DNA from 4 places in the Actinacidiphila sp. bgisy167 genome. Region 3 is predicted to be linked to each of the others. Evidence: riboswitches for the same ligand, from Rfam matches in the RefSeq annotation. Region 3 holds a riboswitch; each other region holds the start of a gene.
The links. A riboswitch is a leader RNA that binds a small molecule or an ion and turns the genes downstream of it on or off. The one in region 3 is predicted to bind cyclic di-AMP.
Positions count from the first base shown of each region.

Region 1: it holds a riboswitch for cyclic di-AMP, as region 3 does, so the genes downstream of both, AC3ET4_RS14295 (transglycosylase family protein) here and AC3ET4_RS24660 (M23 family metallopeptidase) in region 3, are expected to answer to the same signal.
Region 2: it holds a riboswitch for cyclic di-AMP, as region 3 does, so the genes downstream of both, AC3ET4_RS17765 (C40 family peptidase) here and AC3ET4_RS24660 (M23 family metallopeptidase) in region 3, are expected to answer to the same signal.
Region 4: it holds a riboswitch for cyclic di-AMP, as region 3 does, so the genes downstream of both, AC3ET4_RS15780 (M23 family metallopeptidase) here and AC3ET4_RS24660 (M23 family metallopeptidase) in region 3, are expected to answer to the same signal.

Region 1 covers NZ_JBYIQP010000029.1:50,979-56,145, forward strand. The annotation lists gene AC3ET4_RS14285 (putative bifunctional diguanylate cyclase/phosphodiesterase) at 1-112, opposite strand, end outside; gene AC3ET4_RS14290 (SAM-dependent methyltransferase) at 117-932, opposite strand; gene AC3ET4_RS14295 (transglycosylase family protein) at 1,158-2,291, opposite strand; cyclic di-AMP (ydaO/yuaA leader) riboswitch at 2,294-2,484, opposite strand; gene AC3ET4_RS14300 (aldo/keto reductase) at 3,119-4,126, shown strand; gene AC3ET4_RS14305 (GNAT family N-acetyltransferase) at 4,190-4,816, opposite strand; gene AC3ET4_RS14310 (peptidylprolyl isomerase) at 4,910-5,167, shown strand, end outside.
Region 2 covers NZ_JBYIQP010000043.1:15,940-21,106, forward strand. The annotation lists gene AC3ET4_RS17755 (C40 family peptidase) at 25-1,086, opposite strand; gene AC3ET4_RS17760 (hypothetical protein) at 1,426-1,779, shown strand; gene AC3ET4_RS17765 (C40 family peptidase) at 1,808-2,947, opposite strand; cyclic di-AMP (ydaO/yuaA leader) riboswitch at 2,956-3,117, opposite strand; gene pcrA (DNA helicase PcrA) at 3,366-5,167, shown strand, end outside.
Region 3 covers NZ_JBYIQP010000078.1:23,654-28,820, reverse strand. The annotation lists gene AC3ET4_RS24670 (M16 family metallopeptidase) at 1-715, shown strand, start outside; gene AC3ET4_RS24665 (class I SAM-dependent methyltransferase) at 782-1,873, opposite strand; cyclic di-AMP (ydaO/yuaA leader) riboswitch at 1,958-2,113, shown strand; gene AC3ET4_RS24660 (M23 family metallopeptidase) at 2,128-2,877, shown strand; gene AC3ET4_RS24655 (GntR family transcriptional regulator) at 3,094-3,786, shown strand; gene AC3ET4_RS24650 (HPr family phosphocarrier protein) at 4,000-4,281, opposite strand; gene AC3ET4_RS24645 (bifunctional acetate--CoA ligase family protein/GNAT family N-acetyltransferase) at 4,402-5,167, shown strand, end outside.
Region 4 covers NZ_JBYIQP010000034.1:53,362-58,528, forward strand. The annotation lists gene AC3ET4_RS15770 (caspase, EACC1-associated type) at 1-993, shown strand, start outside; gene AC3ET4_RS15775 (extracellular solute-binding protein) at 1,095-2,426, shown strand; cyclic di-AMP (ydaO/yuaA leader) riboswitch at 2,644-2,782, shown strand; gene AC3ET4_RS15780 (M23 family metallopeptidase) at 2,968-4,122, shown strand; gene AC3ET4_RS15785 (hypothetical protein) at 4,339-4,620, opposite strand; gene AC3ET4_RS15790 (DUF6227 family protein) at 4,750-5,167, opposite strand, start outside.

The DNA.
Region 1 (5,167 bases), on a different contig from region 3:
TGGAGGTGGTGGTGACCGGGTAGATCGCCCGGCTCCAGATGATCGCGAAGCGCCGCAGGCTGTCCGCGGGCTGCGGCTCCGGGCCGGGTTCTCCGGTCACGGTGAGGGCCACGTGGTCACGCCTTGCGGCCGACGCCCGCGTACCCGCTGAAGACGACCGGATCGGGCTCGTCGTCGTCCGTTCCGTCGGGGCGCCACAGCGGCGGCGAGACGAGGCCTGGCTCGACGAGGCCGAAGCCGTCGAAGAAGCGCTCGACCTCGGCCCCCGACCGCATGATCAGCGGCGAGCTCGCGCTGCGGTAGACGTCCTCGACCTGCTCCCCCTCCTCCGGTCTGCGCGGACCGCCCTCGACCGAGGCGTGGCTGACGACCAGCAGGCTGCCGGGGGCGAGGGCGTCGCGGAGTCCGGCCACGGCCTTGGCCGGTTCGTCGGCGTCCTCGAGGAAGTGCAGGACCGCGACGAGCAGCAGGGCGACCGGCCGGTCGAGGTCGATGAGCCCGCGCACTTCCGCGCTGTCCAGGATGTCGTGAGGGGAGCGCAGGTCGGCGGCGACGACGGCGGTGTTCTCGCTGCGCTCCAGCACGGCGCGGCTGTGGGCGACGGCGACCGGGTCGTGGTCGACGTAGACGACATGAGCGCCGGGACTCGCGGCCTGGGCGACCTCGTGGACGTTGCCGAAGGTGGGGATGCCGGAGCCGATGTCGAGGAACTGGGTGATGCCCTCGTCGACGGCGAAGCGCACGGCCCTGCGCATGAACGCCCGGTTGGCCTGCATGATCTTCGGCAGCCCCGGGAAGGCCGCGATGGCTCGCCGCCCGGCCTCCCGGTCGACCTCGAAGTTGTGGGAGCCGCCCAGATAGTAGTCGTAGATGCGGGACACGCTGGGCACGGAAAGATCGATGCCCTGGGGGGCCCAGGCGGGACGCTCCATCACTGTTCCAGCTCCTCGGCGACTCGGGGAGCCCGGCCGTATCCACGGCCAGGTGCGACAGAGGCTACTGATCAGCCGTTCAAGAGGAAACAAGAGGTGAAAATATTCGGTCCATTTTCGGTCACAGACCAAAGGCATGTGCCCTGCTCCCCAGGAGACGGGGAACAGGGCACGGATACCGCCGGATGACGACCGGTCAGTCGACCGTTTCGGTCGGTGGACCGGTCAGATCGTGACGCCGTGGGCGCGCAGGTACGCCACCGGGTCGATGTCGGAGCCGAAGTCGGGCGTGGTGCGGATCTCGAAGTGCAGGTGCGGACCGGTCACGTTGCCGGTGGCGCCCGACAGGCCCAGCTGCTGACCGGCGTAGACCCGCTGGCCGGCCGAGACCGACAGCGCGGACAGGTGGGCGTACTGCGAGTACCGGCCGTCGGCGTGCCTGACGACGACCTGGTTGCCGTACGAACCGCCCCAGCCCGCGGAGACCACGGTGCCGGCGGCGATCGACTTCACCTTGGTGCCGGTCGAGGCGATGAAGTCGACGCCGGTGTGGTAGCCCTTGGACCACATGGCGCCGGCCCGGTGGTAAGGGGTGCCCAGGGTGACACGGTCGAGGGGGGCGGTGTAGCCGGAGGCGCTGGCGGCAGGGGCCGCGGCCGGGGCGGCCTTCGCGGCCTTGGCGGTCGCCGCCGCGGTCTTGGCGGTGGCCTTCTCCCCCAGGGACAGGACCTGGCCCGGGTAGATCAGGTTCGGGTTGCCGCCGATGACCGGCTTGTTGTCCGCGTACAGCTCCTGCCAGCCGCCCTCGACCGACTGGGACTTCGCGATCTTGGAGAGGGTGTCACCGCCGACGACGCGGTAGGAGCCGCCGGCGCTCTTGGGCGCCTCGGCCCTCTTCGCGGGGGCGGACTTGACGGCCTTGACGACCGGCTTGGCGGCGGCTCCCGCGACGCTCTGCGGGGTGGCCGACGGGTTGGCCATCGCCTTGGTCAGACCGGCCTTGGGGCCGCACACGGGCCAGGCCTGCGGGCCCTGGGTCGCGAGAACCTTCTCGGCGACGGCGATCTGCTGCGCCTTGGTCGCGAGGTCGGCGCGCGGGGCGTACTTCGTGCCGCCGAAGCCGGCCCAGGTGCTCTGGGTGAACTGCAGGCCGCCGTAGAAGCCGTTGCCGGTGTTGATGGACCAGTTGTTGGTGCTCTCGCAGGCCGCGACCTTGTCCCAGACGCCGACAGGAGCGGCGTGGGCGCCGGTGGCCCCGACGATGGGGAGCGCCACGGCCGCTCCGGTGGTGCCGGCCAGTGCGCTGATTCGGGTGATGCGGGTGTTCCGCGGGCGACGGTGCTTTCCCTTACCGGGCATGCCGAATTCCTCTCCGACGCCTGCGAGGTAAGCTGTCGGGTTCGGACTGGAGATGCCCGGCCGCATATGGGCACGCCAAATAAAGGCATGTCGCTGCGACTTCACCCCTAGCCGTCCCGAGACCAACGGGAACGGCAACTACCTGGGTCCCCCGCTCCTGCCGTGCGGTCTTGTCATCCGGCGTCCGGGCAGCGGCAGGACTAGGCGTTCCACCCGGAAGAATCTCGCAGGCATTTGTCCTGCGAGGTCTGGAAGCTAAACGACGGAATAGTTCCGGAGCAAGGAGCTGAATCACGCCTCACGGCACACCGCAAGTCGATCAATTGCTTCTGTGACGTTACGTGATAAGCGTCCGCTCTCCGTAGGTGACGGACTGGCCCACAGTAATCGGCTGATATCGCGGGGTGAAAACGATCGACCACCCGGGACGGCCCGTCGCCTGCCGCCTGCGCAGCGTGTCCGGCGCGTGACACCCATCACGCCGCGGCACTCCCCGGGCGCCCCGTAGGCGCATATGTCCAATTAAGGGCATCAATGCCCGATAAGGAGGATGCGTCGCGGCCCAACCCGCCCCCGAGCGCCCGCGCCTGAGGGCTCGCCCGGAGCAACGCCCCTCGGGGGCCAACCGTCGAGGACGCCCGGCGATTCCCGCCGCGCTCGCCGCCGGAACGGTGCACGATGTGGCCTGCGCCACAACCACCCCCGCAGGGAGGCGAGAAGGGCGGGCCGGCAGCGCTCGAAGCCCCGAAACCGGACGTGACAGCACCGATTGAGCGGCGTAGCCTCCCAATCCCGCACAATTTCTCACATCGCCTGGGAGCCCTCGCGTGCCCTACCTCGCCGCTGACGACCGCTACGCCTCGATGGAATACCGCAGGACCGGGCGCAGCGGGGTCCTGCTGCCCGTCGTGTCCCTGGGTCTGTGGCACAACTTCGGCGACACGTCTCCGCTGGAGAACCAGCGCGCCGTGCTGCGCCGCGCCATCGACCGCGGGGTCGTCCACATCGACCTGGCCAACAACTACGGCCCGCCCGCCGGCTCGGCCGAGGCGAACTTCGGCACGCTCTTCGCCCAGGACTTCCGCCCGTACCGCGACGAGCTCTTCATCGCCACCAAGGCGGGTTACGACATGTGGCCCGGTCCGTACGGCGAATGGGGCAGCCGCAAGTACCTTCTGTCGTCGCTCGACCAGTCCCTGGGCCGCATGGGTCTGGACTACGTGGACGTCTTCTACTCGCACCGCTTCGACCCGGACACGCCCCTGGAGGAGACCATGGGCGCCCTGGACTCCGCGGTACGGCAGGGCAAGGCCCTCTACGCCGGCATCTCCAACTACCCGGCCGAGGCACACCGCCGCGCGACGGAGATCCTGCGCGAGCTGGGCACACCGCTGCTGATCCACCAGGCCGCCTACAGCATCCTCCAGCGCGACCCGGAGGACGGCGTCCTGGACGCCGTCGGCGACACCGGCACCGCCCTCATCGCCTACTCGCCGCTCGCCCAGGGCCAGCTCACCGACCGCTACCTCGACGGCGTCCCCGCCGACTCCCGGATGGCGCTCGGACACTTCCTCAAGCGCGACACCCTGACCGAACGCAAGCTCGCCTTCCTGCACGCGCTCAACAAGCTCGCCGGGGAGCGCGGCCAGACCCTGGCGCAGATGGCCCTGACCTGGGTGCTGCGCGACCCCCGGGTCGTCTCCGTGCTCATCGGCGCGAGCAGCGTCACCCAGCTCGACCAGAACCTCGCCGCCCTCGAAGCGGGCCCGCTCACCGCGGACGAGCTGGCCGAGGTCGACCGCCTCTCGGCGGAGGCCGGTGTGCGCATCCCGTAGTCGGCCTCTCCGCGAGCACGGGCCGGTCCCCGCTGGGGCCGGCCCGTACGCGTCGGTGCGTGTTCAGCGAAGGCGGGCCTTGAGCGCGGCGCGGACGCCGGGCCACTCCTCGGCGAGGACCGAGTAGTACGCGCTGTCGCGGACGGTCCCGTCGACTGCGCGGGTATGGGCGCGGCGGATTCCCTCGAAGCGGGCGCCGATCCGCTCGATCGCGGTGCGGGAGCGCGTGTTGCGCGCGTCGGTCTTCAAGGTGACGCGGAGCACACCCCAGACGTCGAAGGCGTGGGAGAGCAGCAGCTTCGCCTCGGTGTTGCAGGGGGTGCGCTGGACGGAGGCGGCGAGCCACGTGCTGCCGATCTCGGCGACGGTCGGCGCCGCGCCGCCGCAGGGCGCGGAGCGGCCCGCGGAGGCGGAGTCGGACGTCCAGTAGCCGAGGTCGAGGAAGCGGGTGGAGCCGACCAGCATGTCGCGCCGTACATCCCGCACGGCGAAGGGAAGCGCGGTTCCGGACGCCTGCTCCTGGAGAGCCTGCTCCACATAGCGCGCCATCGCCTCGTGATCGTCCGGCACCTGGGTGTAGGCGTAGGTGTCGCGGGACTCGGTGGCGGCGCGCAGCAGGCCGTCCGTATGGGAGGCGCGCAGCGGCTCCAGGCGGACGTGCCTGCCGTCCAGGATCACGGGTTCGGGCATGCACCGGATGCTGCTGTGCCGTCCGGGCCCCGGTCAAACCCGTTTCCGCGGGCCGCGTCGGGACTCCGGGGCGCCGGATGCGAAAATGGGGGCATGAACAGCAACGACGTGTTCTTCGACATCACGATCGACGGCGAACCCGCCGGGCGGATCGTGTTCACCCTGTTTGACGACGTGGTCCCCAAGACCGCGCGGAACTTCCGTGAGCTCGCCACCGGCGAGCACGGCTTCGGTTACGAGGGCTCGCACTTCCACCGCGTGATCCCCGACTTCATGCTCCAGGGAGGCGACTTCACCGCCGGCAACGGCACCGGTGGCAAGAGCATCTACGGCGAGAAGTTCGCCGACGAG
Region 2 (5,167 bases), on a different contig from region 3:
GGGTTGGGCGACCCGGCACGGGTGTCACGCCGGCCGGGTGGCGCCCGCGAAGGGCATCTGGTCGACCGGGGCGAGCTTGACGACGTCTCCGGTCCGGGGGGCGTGGATCATCATGCCGTTGCCCACGTAGAGGCCGACATGGCTGATCCCGGAGTAGAAGAACACCAGGTCGCCGGGCTGCAGTCCGGAGCGGGGGATCCGGGTGCCCGCGTTGATCTGGGTGTACGTCGTGCGTGGCAGGGAGACCCCGGCCGCCCGCCACGCGGCCTGCGTGAAGCCCGAGCAGTCGTACGCAGAGGGCCCGGTGGCGCCCCAGACGTAGGGCAGCCCGAGGGAGCCGTAGGCGAAGGAGACGGCGCGGGCGGCACGCGCGTTGGGGGCCGCGGCGGGCGCCAGACCGGTGCGGGAGGTGGCGCGCCCGGCCCGGGCCGGGTCGGCGGAGCCATGGCCCCCGGAGGAGAGCACCTCGGCGCGCTGGGCGGCGGTCAGCCGGTCGAGCAGTCGCCGCGCGGAGGCCAGGCGCTGTTCCACGGTGCGCTTGTGGCGGGCGAGTTCGGCGCGGCTGCCGCGCAGCTCGTCGATCTCGGCGGCGGCTTCGGCGCGCAACTGCTCGACGCCCCGCCGCTGGGCGGACAGGACGCGCAGCGCGGCGCTCTGGCGGCTGCTCATCCGGTCCAGCATGCCGGCGCGCTCCAGGTAGTCGCCGGGGGAGGAGTCGAGGGCCAGCTGGACTGCGGGGTCGAGGCCGCCGCTGCGGTACTGGGCGGTGGCGAGGGAGCCGAGGCCGTCGCGGGCGTCGCCTAGGCGTTCGGTCCTGCGGGCGAGTTCGTCCTGGAGCCGCTCGATCCGCTCGGTGGCCGTGTCCGCCTTCTCCTTCGCGCCGTTGTACCGCTCGGTGGCCTGCTCGGCCTCCTCGTAGAGCCGGTCCACCTCGGCCCTGGCCTCGTCCGTGGTCAGCCGGGGCTCCGCGTGCCCGGCCTCCCCGAACACCGTCACCGTTGCCGCGCCCGCCAGGGCGAGACCGACGGCGGTGCGCAGGGTCGTGCCTGCGGGTCCGCGTTCCTTGGGCCTTCTGTGCGACGCCACGCGCCGTGACTCCTTCCGGGCTGTTCCGTACACCCCCCGGCGGTCCGGCGGCGGGCGGACGGGGCGCCGTCCGCCGCCGGACCTTCGGCGGGGGCGGCCGTGCCGAGGACGGGGTCCTCACGGCAGTGGGGATCGGCCACCTGGGGCAGGACGCTAAACCGGGACGCCGCGGGGGAGCCGGGGAGTGTGCGGGACTGGTCCGATTCGGCCGCGGACTGCCCGTGGATGACCGCTGTTCGACGGGTGACCTGGTCACTTGCGGTCCGGCCGTGATCGATGCCGCGGAAGAGTCCGACCTCGGTGCGGGGCGCTGCTACGGGCTGGCTAGGGTCCTGAGCCATGGACGTACTCATCAACCTGATCGTCGGCCTGCACATCGTCGGCATCGCCGCCCTTCTCGGCGGCTTCCTCACCCAGATGAAGGCCATGGGCCGCGGCGAGGCCCGTTTCGTGCCGGGCATGCTGCACGGCGCGCTGACCATGCTGGTCACGGGCGCGCTGCTGGTCGGCCTCAACCAGGCCGACGACCAGCCGGTGAACAACATCAAGATCGGTGTGAAGCTCGCGATCCTGGTGGTCGTCCTCGGCCTGGTCTACGTCAAGCGGGACGAGGAGAAGGTGCCGGCGGCGGCCTTCGGCACCGTGGGCGCGCTGACCACCGCCAACATCTTCATCGCGGTGCTGTGGACCTGAGCCCGGCCGCGGCCGGCCGGGCGGGGGCTCAGGCCATCCGGGCGTAACCGTAGATCGGCATCTCCGTGATCGGGGCGATCTTCACCACGCTCCCGGTGTGGGGGGCGTGGATCATCTGGCCGCCGCCGATGTAGAGGCCGACATGGGTGATGTCGGAGTAGAAGAAGACCAGGTCACCGGGTTGCAGCTGGCTCGCGCTCACGCGGCTGCCGAAGTCGACCTGGTCGTAGGTGGTACGGGGGATCTTGACGCCCGCGGCGCCCCAGGCGGCCTGGGTCAGGCCCGAGCAGTCGTAGGAGTTGGGGCCGGTGGCCCCGTACACATAGGGCTTGCCCAGCTGCGCGCGCGCGAACGCGATCGCCGTGGCCGCCTTGGCGGCGTAGCTGCCGGACGCCGGTGGCGTCGAGCCCGTGGATCCGGTGGATCCGGTGGATCCGGTGGAGGAGCCGGCCTCCTTGGCGGCCTTCTCCCTGGCGGCGATCTCCGCGGCCTTCGCGGCCGCCTCCTCCTGGCGCTTCTTCTCCAGCGCCGCCAGCCGTGCCTTCTCCTGGGCGGTGAGGCTGTTCAGCAGCTTCTGCGCCGCGGCGAGCTTCTGTTTGACCGCGGTCTTCTCCGCGTTCAGCCGCTGCTGCGCCTCGGTGAGCTCGTGCAAACTCTCGACGGCCTCGGCGCGCCTGGCCGTCGTCTCGGCCTGTTCGGAGCGGAAGGTCTCCAGCGCGTGCTCCTGCTGTTCGGACAGGCGGTCCATCAGGTGCGCCTGCTCCAGGAACCCCTGGGGGTCGGAAGTGAGCAGGAACGTCGCCGTGCCGTCCAGACCGCCGCTGCGGTACTGCGCCGCGGCGTACTCGCCGATGGTGCGGCGGGCGGCGTTCAGCGTCTCGGTCTTGCGGGCCACCTGGTCCAGCAGCGCGTCGGCGCGTGCGCGCTGCCGCTGTGTCTGCTCCTTGGCGCCGTTGTAGCGCTCGGTGGCGGCCTCAGCCTGGTGGCGGAGCGTGTCGACCTGGGCCTTGACCTCGGTGATCGAGGGCTTGTCCGGTGAGGCGGGGGCCGCGCTCGCGCTTTCGCCGAAGAGGGTGACGGTCGCCAGTGCGGCGGTCGTGAGTCCCACCGCGGCCCGGGGGCCGGGGACGGTCAGCGGATGCGGGCGCGGCTTGCGGTGCGTCGCCAAGTCTGGCGGCTCCTTCCGTGGACCGCCTACCGGGTTAGCTGTCGGGTTCGGGCTTCGGAAGGCCGCCCTACGGTGCGTACGGGCGCACACTGCGCTCGTACGGACCGATTCACCCCAAGGTCGTTCGGGTCCCCGGCTCCGGCGGTCGCCGGACTCAGCGGAGGCGGCCCGTGACGGCACGGTCGCCGCCGCTGGAGCGGACCGCCTGATCCGGCACGGTAGTCACTGCGGGGGCCCCTGGGAACCCTGGTGTTCGAATTGTCCGCAATCATTTCGTGACCTTCACCTTCCCCGGACGGTTCCCGGAGGCTGCGGACCGGGCCCGCGGGGCCGTGTCCGGCGGTCAACGCGCCCAAGGGGGCCGGGCTCGGGCAAGGCGGGCAACGCTGTCCGCCGCACGGCCTAGACTCGGGAGGCGATGAGCAGCCTCTTTGACGACAGCTTCCTGGCCGGCCTCGAACCGAGGGAGGGGGAGCCCCCGCCGCCTCCCGAGGAAGAGCCGGACACGGTCCCCGACGACCTCTTCGAGGGGCGCTTCGACGCGCCCGTCGACCGGGACGCGTACTACCGGGACGGGGCCCCGCGCCCGGCCCTCGATCCGGCCGCGCTGCTCGAGGGGCTCAACGAGCAGCAGCGCGCCGCCGTCGAGCACACCGGTTCCCCGCTGCTCATCGTCGCCGGCGCGGGCTCCGGCAAGACCCGGGTGCTCACCCACCGCATCGCGTACCTGCTGGGCGCCCGCAAGGTGCACCCCGGCCAGATCCTGGCGATCACCTTCACCAACAAGGCGGCCGGGGAGATGAAGGAGCGCGTCGGGCAACTGGTCGGCCCGCGCGCCAATGTGATGTGGGTCTCCACCTTCCACAGCGCGTGCGTCCGCATCCTGCGCCGGGAGTCCAAGCGGCTCGGCTTCACCTCCAGCTTCTCGATCTACGACGCGGCCGACTCCAAGCGCCTGATGGCCCTGGTCTGCCGCGACCTGGACCTGGACCCCAAGCAGTTCCCGCCGAAGTCCTTCAGCGCCAAGGTCTCCAACCTCAAGAACGAGCTCATCGACGAGGAGACCTTCGCCGGCCAGGCCGAGAACGCCTTCGAGAAGAAGCTCGCCGAGGCCTACGCGATGTACCAGTCGCGGCTGCGCGAGGCCAACGCGCTCGACTTCGACGACATCATCATGACCACGGTCAACCTGCTCCAGGCCTTCCCTGACGTGGCCGAGCACTACTGGCGCCGCTTCCGGCACGTCCTCGTCGACGAGTACCAGGACACCAACCACGCCCAGTACACCCTGGTGCGCGAGCTGGTCGGCACCGGGGACGCGGGCGAGGGCGAGGAGCCCGCCGAGCTGTGCGTGGTCGGTGACGCCGACCAGAGCATCTACGCCTTCCGCGGCGCGACCATCCGCAACATCCTCCAGTTCGAGGAGGACTACCCGCAGGCCCGCACCATCCTGCTGGAGCAGAACTACCGCTCCACCCAGAACATCCTGACCGCCGCCAACGCCGTCATCGAGCGCAACGCCTCCCGCCGGCCGAAGAACCTCTGGACCGAAGCCGGGCAGGGCCCGGTCATCACCGGCTATGTCGCCGACCAGGAGCACGACGAGGCGCAGTTCATCGCCGACGAGATCGACCGGCTCACCGACGCCGGGGACGCCCGTCCCGGCGACGTCGCCGTCTTCTACCGGACCAACGCGCAGTCCCGTGTCTTCGAAGAGGTCTTCATCCGCGTCGGCCTGCCCTACAAGGTCGTCGGCGGGGTCCGCTTCTACGAGCGCAAGGAGGTCCGGGACGTCCTGGCCTACCTGCGCGTGCTGGCCAACCCCGAGGACACCGTCCCGCTGCGCCGCATCCTGAACGTGCCCAAGCGCGGCATCGGGGAGCGCGCCGAGGCGATGGTCGACGCTCTCGCCGCGCGCGAGCGCATCTCCTTCGCCGCCGCGCTGCGCCGGGTCGACGAGGCCTTCGGCATGGCCGCCCGCTCGGTCAACGCCGTCAAGCGGTTCAACGAGCTGCTGGAGGAGCTGCGCACGGTCGTGGACTCCGGCGCCGGCCCCGCCACCGTCCTGGAGGCCGTGCTGGAGCGCACGGGCTATCTGGCGGAGCTGCAGGCATCCACCGACCCGCAGGACGAGACCCGCATCGAGAACCTCCAGGAACTCGCCGCGGTGGCCCTGGAGTTCGAGCAGGAGCGCACCGACGAGGAGCCCGGCACGCTCGC
Region 3 (5,167 bases):
GCTGGAGAGCACGCTGGGGGAGTGGAGCGGCAAGCCCGCCGAGCGCCGCCCGCTGCCCGCGATCACCGCGGACGACGCCGCGCGCGTCGTGATCGTCGACCGGCCCGGGTCCGTCCAGACCCAGGTGCTCATCGGCCGCGCCGGGGCGGACCGCCACGACCCGGTGTGGGCCGCCCAGGTGCTCGGCACGTACTGCCTCGGCGGCACGCTGACCTCGCGCCTGGACCGCGTCCTGCGCGAGGAGAAGGGCTACACCTACGGTGTCCGGGCCTTCGGGCAGGTGCTGCTCTCCACGCCGGAAGGCACCGGCGTCTCGCTGCTCGGCATCACCGGGTCCGTGGCGACCGACGTCACCGCGCCCGCGCTGGCCGACACCTGGCAGGTGCTGCGCACCCTGGCGGCGCAGGGCCTGACCGACGAGGAGCGCGACGCCGCCGTGCAGAACCTGGTGGGCGTCGCCCCGCTGCGCTACGAGACCGCCTCGGCGGTGGCCGGCACCTACGCCGACCAGGTCGAGCAGTCCCTGCCGGACGACTTCCAGGCGCGGCTCTACGAGCGCCTGGCCGCCACCGGCACGGTCGAGGCGACGGCCGCGGCCGTCAACGCCTTCCCGCTGGACCGGCTCGTGGTCGTCCTGGTCGGCGACGCCTCCGTCATCGCGGACCCGGTCCGCGAGCTGGGCATCGGCCCGGTCGAGGTCGTCACGGGCAACTGACGGACCTGCCAGCCGCGGCCCCGGGCGCCCTCGCGGCGCCCGGGGCCGCGGCGCGCCCGTACCCGTTCAGCGGGCCAGCCGGGCCGTCGCCACGTTGATGCGCGTGCCGCACGGAACGCGTCCGCCGGCTCCGGTCAGGCCCGCGACCCGGTCCAGGAAAAGGGCGCGCAGCTCCGCGGTCCGCTCCTCGTCCAGCGCCTCCATGTCGTAGAAGACCCCGGTGAGGCTCGACCAGACCTCCTCCGGTGTCCCGTCCATGCCGATGACGACCGTCTCCCAGGACAGTGGCGCGAAACCGAGCGGCGCGAGGAGCCCGTCGAGCCCCTCCCGGGTCCGTGTCCTGCGGTCGCCCAGCCGCGGGATGCGCCGCTCCGGCGCCGCCGCCCAGAACGGCCGAGCCACGTCCAGGAAGAGCTCCACGGCCTCGCCGGGGACGGGCCCGCCGCCGACGGCGACCGCGAAGGTGCCGCCCGGTGCGAGCACCCGCGCCGCCTCGGCAGCCACCTGGTCGGGGTCCGCCATCAGCATCAGGGCCATGTGGCTGACCACGGCGTCGAACGAGGCGTCGGCGAAGGGCAGCTCCTGGGCACGGCCCTGCCGCAGGACGGCGCCGGCCAGCCCGGGCCGACGGCGGGCGAGGGTGAGCTCGCCCTCCGACAGGTCGACGCCGCCGTTTCGGCGCCGCGCCCGGCGAGCAGTTCCAGCAGGGCGCCGTCCGCGCAGCCGAGGTCCAGGACCCGCCGGGCGCCCGCGACGCGCTCGGCCAGCACCTCGTAACCGGTCCGGCCGTCGCGGGTGGGGGCGGCCTCGGTCCCCTTCGACTGCAGGCCGGGCATCCGGTCGTGGAAGGCGCGCAGGAAGTCCTCGGCGGCGCGGGCGGCGTCGGTGACCGCCGCTGGTGTCGTGGTCATCCCGTGACCGTACGCACAAGGCGCCGCCGCCGGGCCCGGACGGCCACGCCGCTCCTGTGGCAGCGGTCACATGACTGCCTCGCGCGGTCGCCGCCGGGCCGGCGCTTCGCGAGAACGCTCCCCGAGGGCGCTGCTGCCTCCCGGGGAGCCGGCCTCCGAGGAGCGTGAGGAGCGGGATGAGGCGGCATTGCGGACGGTTGCGACCGGTTGTGATCGGTTGACGTCCGGTGTGGCATGTCGCACACATCGCCGGATTTTTTTGGAGTCGGGAGCAACGCCCGGATAACGTCCTCGGGTTGCCCGGCGGAAGCAGCCGCCTCCCGCGGCACCGGAGCAACGATCGCCGAGTCCCCGTCGGGCGTGAGCCTGGGGAGCCGGGGACCCACCTGTGTCGTCCCTGGGGTGAATCGGGCGGCCCGCGCCGTCCGTAGGAGACCTTCCTGCTCCGAACCCGTCAGCTAACCCGGTAGGCGAGAAGGAAGGAAAGGATTCCGCCTGCCCATGGCGTCGATCTCCATACGCTCCGCCCTGGCCGGCGCCGCCGCGCTGACCACCGCCACCACCGGTGCGTTCGTCGGGCCCGCCGCGGCCGCCGACGCCGGGACCGAGGGTTCGGCCTTCGCCCGCTGCGCCGCTGTCGCCGGGGACCTCGCCACCCAGCTCGCCGACCAGGCGTCGGCCCAGCACCGGGCCGCCGTGGTCGCGCAGAAGCGCCACGACGCCCAGGTCGTACAGGCCGAGCGGGCCGCTCGCGTGCGGGCTGCCAAGGAGGCCGCGGCCAAGGCGGCACGGGAGCGCGCCGCGCGGCACGCGTCGCGCAGCGCCGCGTCGGGCCGCGGCACCCTTGGCGGCTGGATGCTGCCGGTCGCCGGAGCTATCGGCACCCCCTATCACGCGGCCAGCGGCCTGTGGTCCTCCGGCCACCACACCGGCGTGGACTTCGTGGTCCCCGTCGGCACTCCCGTGCACGCCGCCGGTGCGGGCACCGTCGTCGAGGCCGGCTGGGGCGGCTCGTACGGCAACAACGTCGTCATCCGCCACGCGGACGGCATGTACACCCAGTACGGCCACCTTTCGTCGCTGCGCGTGTCCGTGGGCCAGCGGGTCTTCGCGGGCCAGCAGATCGGCCTGTCGGGCGCCACCGGCAACGTCACCGGGCCGCACCTGCACTTCGAGGCCCGCAGGGCCCCGTCCTACGGTTCCGACGTGGATCCGCTGGCGTATCTGCGCTCCAAGGGCGTCCGCATCTGAGCCATCCCCCTCCCCCCACACGAAGGCCCCGGTTCCCCCGCCGGGGCCTTCGCCATACCGGTTCCGCCGGCCGCCGATGTGTCCAAAAATACGCCATGAATTCAGGGCGGCCATCGGTACCGGCGCCGTTCTGGAATAGAGTCTCGGCAGAAAGGCCGACTCCGCCGTTGCACGGGGATTAAGGGACGTCGGCGCGCACCGAAAGGAACCTGCGATATGGGGTCGGACGTGAACGGGACCGGCGGTGCAAGCCCCCGGATTTCGACCCGGACGGTGTGTACGGCGATCCGTGAGGACATCGTCAGCGGGTTCTTCGCACCGGGGAGCCGGCTGACCGAGGAGCAGTTGGCCAAGCGCTACGGGGTGTCCCGGGTGCCGGTGCGCGAGGCGCTGCGCACCCTGGAGTCCGAGGGCTTCGTGCAGACCCGCCGGCACGCCGGGGCGTCCGTCGCCGAGCCGACCGAGCAGGAGGCCGCCGACCTGCTGGACATCCGGGCCCTGCTGGAGCCGCTGGGCGTCGCGCGAGCGGCGCAGCGGCGTACCGAATCGCATGTGAAGGTGCTGCGCGGACTCGTCCGGCTGGGGCAGGAGCGTGCGCTGCGGCGGCAGTTGTCGGATCTGCCCGCGCTGGACGGCTGGTTCCACGAGACGCTGGCCCAGGCCTCCGGCAGCCCTACCCTGGTGGCGCTGCTGACCCAGCTGCGGCACAAGATCGCCTGGGTGTACGCGGTGGACAACCCAGGGCGCGCCGTGGAGTCGTGGGAGGAGCACGGCGCGCTCGTGGACGCCGTGGCGCGTGGCGACGCCGAGCGGGCCCGGCGGCTGACGGCGGCCCATGTGGAGCGGGCCGCGGCGGAGCACCGGCTGCGGCGTCCGCAGAGCACGGGCCGCGGCGCCGCGGCCCGGTGAGGAATCGGAAACACGCCGTACACACTTCGAGCGGCCGGATTTAACAGAAGTGCCGTATAAGAATCGGAGAATGGCGCCCGAATGCTTTCCTGCGTATGGCGGCGTGCGCTGCGCGGAATGTGAACACCAAGACGGAGAGGCGGCCCGGGGGAAATTCAGTCGAATTTCCCCCGGGCCGCCTCGGGTGCCGTATGCCGTCGCCCGCGCGAGGTGTCAGACGGTCTCGGGAAGCTCGTCCAGCCCTTCGGAGACGAGCTTGGCCAGGCTGTCCAGGGCGGTGTCCGCGCCATCGGCGTCGGAAGCGAGCACGACCTCCTCGCCGCCGGCCACACCCAGGCTCAGTACGGCGAGCATCGAGGCGGCGTTGACGGGGGCGCCGTCCGCCTTCGCGATGGTGACGGGCACGCCCAGGGCGGTGGCCGCGCGGACGAAGATCGAAGCAGGACGTGCGTGCAGGCCCTCGGCCCAGCCGACGGTGACGCGGCGCTCAGCCATGGTGTTGCCCTTCGGATCGTTCCTAGGAGGTCTAGACCAGTCTGCCATGTCTCGGACACCGGTCCGTCCTCTCATCGTCGCACCCGTCCCGCGGCGAACGGGGGCCCGTACGCTGGGGCCATGACGACGCCGTCCGACGCGCAGCGCGACTACCCGGTCCACTGGGAGGCGGACGTGGTCCTGCGCGACGGTGGGGCCGCCCACGTCCGGCCCATCGCGCCGGACGACGCGGAACGGCTGGTGAGCTTCTACGAGAAGGTCTCGGACGAGTCCAAGTACTACCGCTTCTTCGCGCCCTACCCCCGGCTCTCCGACCGGGACGTGCACCGTTTCACCCACCACGACTACCGCGACCGCGTCGGCCTGGCGGCCCTGGTCGGCGGCGAGTTCATCGCGACCGTGCGCTACGACCGCACCGACGACGGCGAGGCCGAGGTGGCCTTCCTGGTCCAGGACGCGCACCAGGGCCGCGGCGTGGCCTCCGCACTGCTGGAGCACATCGCCGCGGTGGCCCGGGAGCGGGGCATCCGCCGCTTCGTCGCCGAAGTCCTCCCGGCCAACCAGAAGATGATCAAGGTCTTCACCGACGCGGGCTACACCCAGCAGCGCAGCTTCACCGACGGCGTCGTCCGGCTCGAACTCGACCTCGAGCCCACCGAGCGGTCCCTCGCCGTCATGCGCGCCCGCGAGCAGCGGGCCGAGGCCCGCTCGGTGCAGCGACTGCTCGCCCCCGCCTCGGTCGCCGTCATCGGCGCCGGCCGCAGGCCCGGCGGTGTGGGCCGGGGAGTGCTCCGCAACATCGTCGCGGGCGGCTACACCGGCCGCGTCCATGCCGTGAACCGCTCCTTCCTCCAGGACCTGCGCACGCTCGAACCCGAAGGCGTCC
Region 4 (5,167 bases), on a different contig from region 3:
AGGCCCGGCACCCGGGTCACCACGGACGCCGTCCCCCCGGCGGACGACCGGGCACTGGCCTGCTCCGCCCGCACCTGGCTGGTCGAACGGGGCGGCACCCAGCAGGCCCTGCTGACCGCCGAGTCCACCCTGGCCGGGCTCGTCACCCCAACCCTGGAATCCCGTCCCCCCTGCCTGGGGAACCAGTCCGACCCCTACACCGCCTACTACCCCTCCGACGTGCCGCCCCTGCGCCTCACCTTCGTACCGGTGACGTGGGAGACCGGCCGGGCCGACCGCGCCGACCGCGCCGAGGCGGTGCGCCGGCTCGGCGCGTGGCTCGGCTCCCGCCCGGGGCAGCGGGCGCTCGCGGCACAGGGCTTCCGTACCGACGTCAGCGGGACGGAAGAGGCCGACGACACCCCGCTGGACAGCGCCGTCTTCGTCGCGGACCCCCGGGCGGGCGGCCGGCCGCCGACCCGCGAGGACATCGAGGACGCGCTGCGTGCCGGCGGGGAGGCCGCCGGCACCCGGCGTGACGTCCTCTTCGCCGTCGACGTCTCCAGCTCCTCCCACTCCCGCGCCAACATCCCGCTCGTGCGCTCCGTGCTGGCCCGTGCCTCCGGTTACCGCTACGGCATCGCCGCGGTGCCCGGCCGCACCCTCCTGGACATCGGGGCGCACGACGCGGCCGCGCGGGACGCCGCGATCCGCGAACTGGCCTCCGTCGAGCGCGACGCCCCCGTGGCCGCCGCCCTGCGCCAATGGTCCCGGGCCCTGGCCGATTCCCCCGGCGCCCTGATCGTCCTGATCACCGACGACGAGGACAGCGCCGGCGAGGAGCCGCCGGACACGGACGTCCCCGTCCTGGTGGTCTCCCTGGAGGCCTACGGCTGCTCGCTGCACTTCAACAAGGCGGTGACGGAGAACGGCGGCGCGTGCCTCGCGATCACGCGGGATCTGCCGAACCGGGTCGCGGAGACCATAGACCGCCTCACCACGGGAGGGTCATGACAGCCCCGGCCCCCCGCGGTGCGAGCGGCGCCCGTCCGCACCCGCACGCCACGGCGCTGCCGCGTCCCGCCGTGCCTTCGCGGAGCCGGCGGCGGAGCGTCATGGGCTTCCTGCTCATGCTGGCGGCAGGGGCGTGCATCGGCCCCACCGCGGCCCCGGCCCCGCCGCCGCGCCCCGACCCCTCCCGGCCGCTCGTCGTCGCCAGCGACGCCGACCTCACCGCCGGCGGGCGAGCCGGCGTCCGCCGCGGCCTGATCGACGAGTGGAACCGCCGCAACCCGGACCGGCCCGCCCGGCTCGTCGAGCTGCCCTCCGCCTCCGACGAGCAGCGCAGCGAGCTGATCGGCGCCTTCCAGTCCGGCAGCGCCAGCTACGACGTCGTCAATCTCGACATCAGCTGGATCCCCGAGTTCGCCGACAGCGGGCTGCTGCGTCCGCTCGACCCCGCCCTCGTCGACGGGGACTTCCTGCGCCAGGCCGCCGACGCCGGCCGCTGGAAGGGCCGCACGTACGCGGTGCCCTTCAACACCGACGTCGGCCTGCTCTACTACCGCACCGACGACCTCGCCAAGGCCGGCCGCCGCCCCGCGGACCTGTCCGGCTACGCCACGATCGGCGACCTGCTCGCCGACGTCCGCCCGCTCGGCCACGCCGCCTACACCACCCAGCTGCGCGCGTACGAGGGCCTGACCGTCAACACCCTTGAAGCCCTGTGGACCGCGGGCGTCGAACTCGTCGACGGCGACGGACGCTACACGGGCACCGAGGACGCGCTGCGCGAGGGCCTGGACGAGCTCAACCGGCTGGCCGCCGCCAACAACCTCAACCCGCAGTCCCTCGAGGCCGACGAGTCGGTCACCCTCGCCCAGTTCGCCGAGGGGCGCAGTGTGCTGATGCGCAACTGGCCCTACGCCTACAACCGGCTCGACGCCGCCCTCGCCCCCGGTGTGCGCTTCGGCGTGGCCCGGCTCCCGGGCGTCGCGGCCCTCGGCGGGCAGAGCCTGGGTGTCGCGGCGACCAGCGACCGCCCCGGCGACGCCTCGGACCTGATCCGTTTCCTGACCGGACGCAGCGCCCAAGAGGCACTGCTGCAAGCCGGCTTCGCTCCCGCACGGCGATCCGCGTACGGAGCCGGGGACGTCGACTGTGACGATCCTCACGACCCGCGCGCCTGGTTCTACGACCGCCCCACGCGCCGCGGCTCGGAGTCCTCGCCCCGGCCGACCGCCGCGACCCCCGGTTACACGACCCTGCTGTGGTGCGCGCTGCAGGCCGCCAGGGCCCGTCCGGCGACCGCGCACTACGTCACGTTCACCCGGGTCCTGCAGCGTGAAGTGCACGGAATGCTCGCCGCGCACAGCTCCGCCGACGCCTCGGCGGAGCGCCTCCACAGCCGTCTGGGGCGCGCCCTCGGCGGCCGGGGCCCGGGGTGAGCATCACTCCTCGTAAGCGCGGCACTCTCTTGCGCATAACGACTGACGTACGCTCACATTTCCCGTTGGTCACGGCGGTCGCAGCCCGATGTCCTGTTATGTCGCGTCTATCCCCATAGATTCCCGTCAGGAAGTCGCAAGAGTGGCTTGGAATTGGCGGGCGCCTCTATTAACGTTCGATAACGCAGCGCGGTCGTCCCGCCGCCGACAGGGCGGCGCCGCGCGCTTGCCGAATCCCGTCCGCGGGAACCGGGGAACCACTTCCTGGGGTGAATCGGGGGCCTTCGCGGCCCTCGTAGGAGACCTTCCTGCTCCGAACCCGTCAGCTAACCCGGTAGGCGAGAAGGAAGGAAAGGAGTGCGCCCGCGTGGCGTCGAACGAGCCTGCCCTCATACCCGGACAGCAGCAGGGTTCCGTCTCCGCGTACCCCGAGTGGGACACCGCCGAGTGGAACATCGCCGCCGGCTGGAACCCTCCGGCTGCCGAGCAGGCGCCGCCGACGAAGAACGCGATCGACGGCTGGGACACCGGCGAGTGGAACATGGCCGCCGGCTGGCTCGCCACGGCGCCCACCGAGACGACGACCCCTCAGGACACCGTCCCCGCACAGCACGACGGAGCCGGGCACGGGGCGTACGAGACATACGCCGCGACCGCCGCCGCGACCCCGGCCGCCGCCGGACCGCGGCCAGAGGACATCGAGGCCTTCGGCACCGTCCAGGCGGCCGACGTCCCCCGGAGCACCGAGGGCGCGCTCGACGAGGGCGCGCTCCACGAGGACGCGCCCGACGAGGGCCCGCAGGCCGAGCCCTGGAACCCCACGGAGGAGTCCGCCGGCCCCGTGCGCGGCCGGCACCGCGTCGCCAAGCAGCGCTCCCTGGGCCGCGGTTCCGCTGTCTTCGGGGTCGCGGCCGTGGCCGTACTGGGCGTCGGAGGGGCCGCCACCGCGGAGGGCAAGAACCCGCTCGCCGTCTCCCTGCCCCACCTGCCCGACGCGTCCCGACTGCCCGGCGTGGGCGCGCTCGTCGGCGACGACAGCGCCGCCGAAGCCGAGCCCGTCGTCGCCGAGGCCCTGACCCCGGACGCGGGCGAGGTGCTGCGCAGCCGCATCCTCGACCAGGCCCAGCAGCAGCGGCAGGCCGCCGATCGGGCCGCCAGGACCGCCGCGCTGCAGGAGGCCACGGCGAAGGCCGCCAAGTCCGCCGCGGAGGAGCGGGTCCGCGCCGAAGCGGCCGCCAAGAAGAAGGCCGCGGCGGAGGCGGCGAAGAAGCTGGAGGCCCAGCGCCTCGCCGAGCTCGCCAGGAGCTTCGTGCTCCCGGTCGCCTCGTACTCGCTGACCGCCGGCTTCGGCGAGTCCAGCTCGCTGTGGGCCCACACCCACACAGGCCAGGACTTCGCCGCCCCCACCGGCACCCCCGTCAAGGCCGTGCACGGCGGCACCATCACCGCGGCCGGCTGGGCCGGCTCGTACGGCTACCGCATCATCCTGACCCTCGACGACGGCACCGAGCTCTGGTACTGCCACCTCTCCTCGATGATCGTCACCTCCGGCAAGGTCAACACCGGTGACACCATCGGCCGCGTCGGCGCCACGGGCAATGTCACCGGCCCCCACCTGCACTTCGAGGTGCGCCCCGGCGGCGGCGAACCGATCGGCCCGATGGGCTGGCTGCGCGGCAAGGGCCTCACGGTCTGAGGCGAGCGGCCGGTACGGGACGACGCGCGAGCAACGCCCACCGGACCCACCCCAGTACCGACCGCGCTGCGGACGGCGTTCACCGGCCGTCGACCGTGAACGACCGCACGAACTCCGGCGGCCCTGGCGACACCCCCCGCCACCCAGGGCCGCCGGTCCGCATCCGCCTCCCGACTCCCGCGAGCGCCGGGCGTCAGCGCCAGGCGCTGCGGGACGCTAGGGCACGACGAAGTTGTAGAGCTCCGAGATCCTCGGCGGCCCGCTCGGCTCCGGGAAGCCCGACTCCTTGGCGGCCGGCAGCATGATCTCCATGAAGGACTCGAGCGCCTGAGTGGACTGCCAGACGTTCACCAGCCGCAGGCCCTCGTTGGTGACCACGGCGGCGTGGGCGAGCAGACCCGAGGGCGGATGCTCGGGCCCGAACCCCGCGCGGTGGTTCGCTTCCTCGTACTGCAGGGCCGTCACACCGGGAAACTCGACCTCCGTCAGGACCGGCATGGGAACCTCCCGCCTCCCGCCGACACGCCTACCGCCCAATCTCCTCTCGACGCACCCCGCCCGCAATCCGGAACGCGGCCGGGGACCGGCGGGAACGAGGCCGGCGACGGGGCCGGAGCGGTAACGCGGTCAGAGCGCCTCCAGCCGTAGGTCCGCGGAGTCGCAGGCCGCCGTCTCGTCGGCGTACACCTCGCACATCGGCCGCCCGTCGGGTGTCATCGTGTGCTCGACCTCCCACAGGCTGATCTCCTCCCCGGTCGCCAGCAGGAAGGCGTGCTCGTACAGCGTCCAGCCGGCGACCCGGCCGGTGCCGATCCTGGTGTGCCGACCGGTGATGTACGCGATGTCGTGGCCCACCGCGGAGCCCAGCCGGCTGCGCAGTTCCTCGCCGGGCGCGTCCGGGTTCTCGGCCCGCCGCAGAACCCGCCACGCGTGCTCGGCCGAGTGGTTCTCCGTGTACTGCCGGTGCCCGGGCGCCAGGTCCATCGCCTGCTGAGGCGGCCGCGCCGGCCAGCCCTCCGTCTCCGCCCCCATCTCCCGCGGGGCG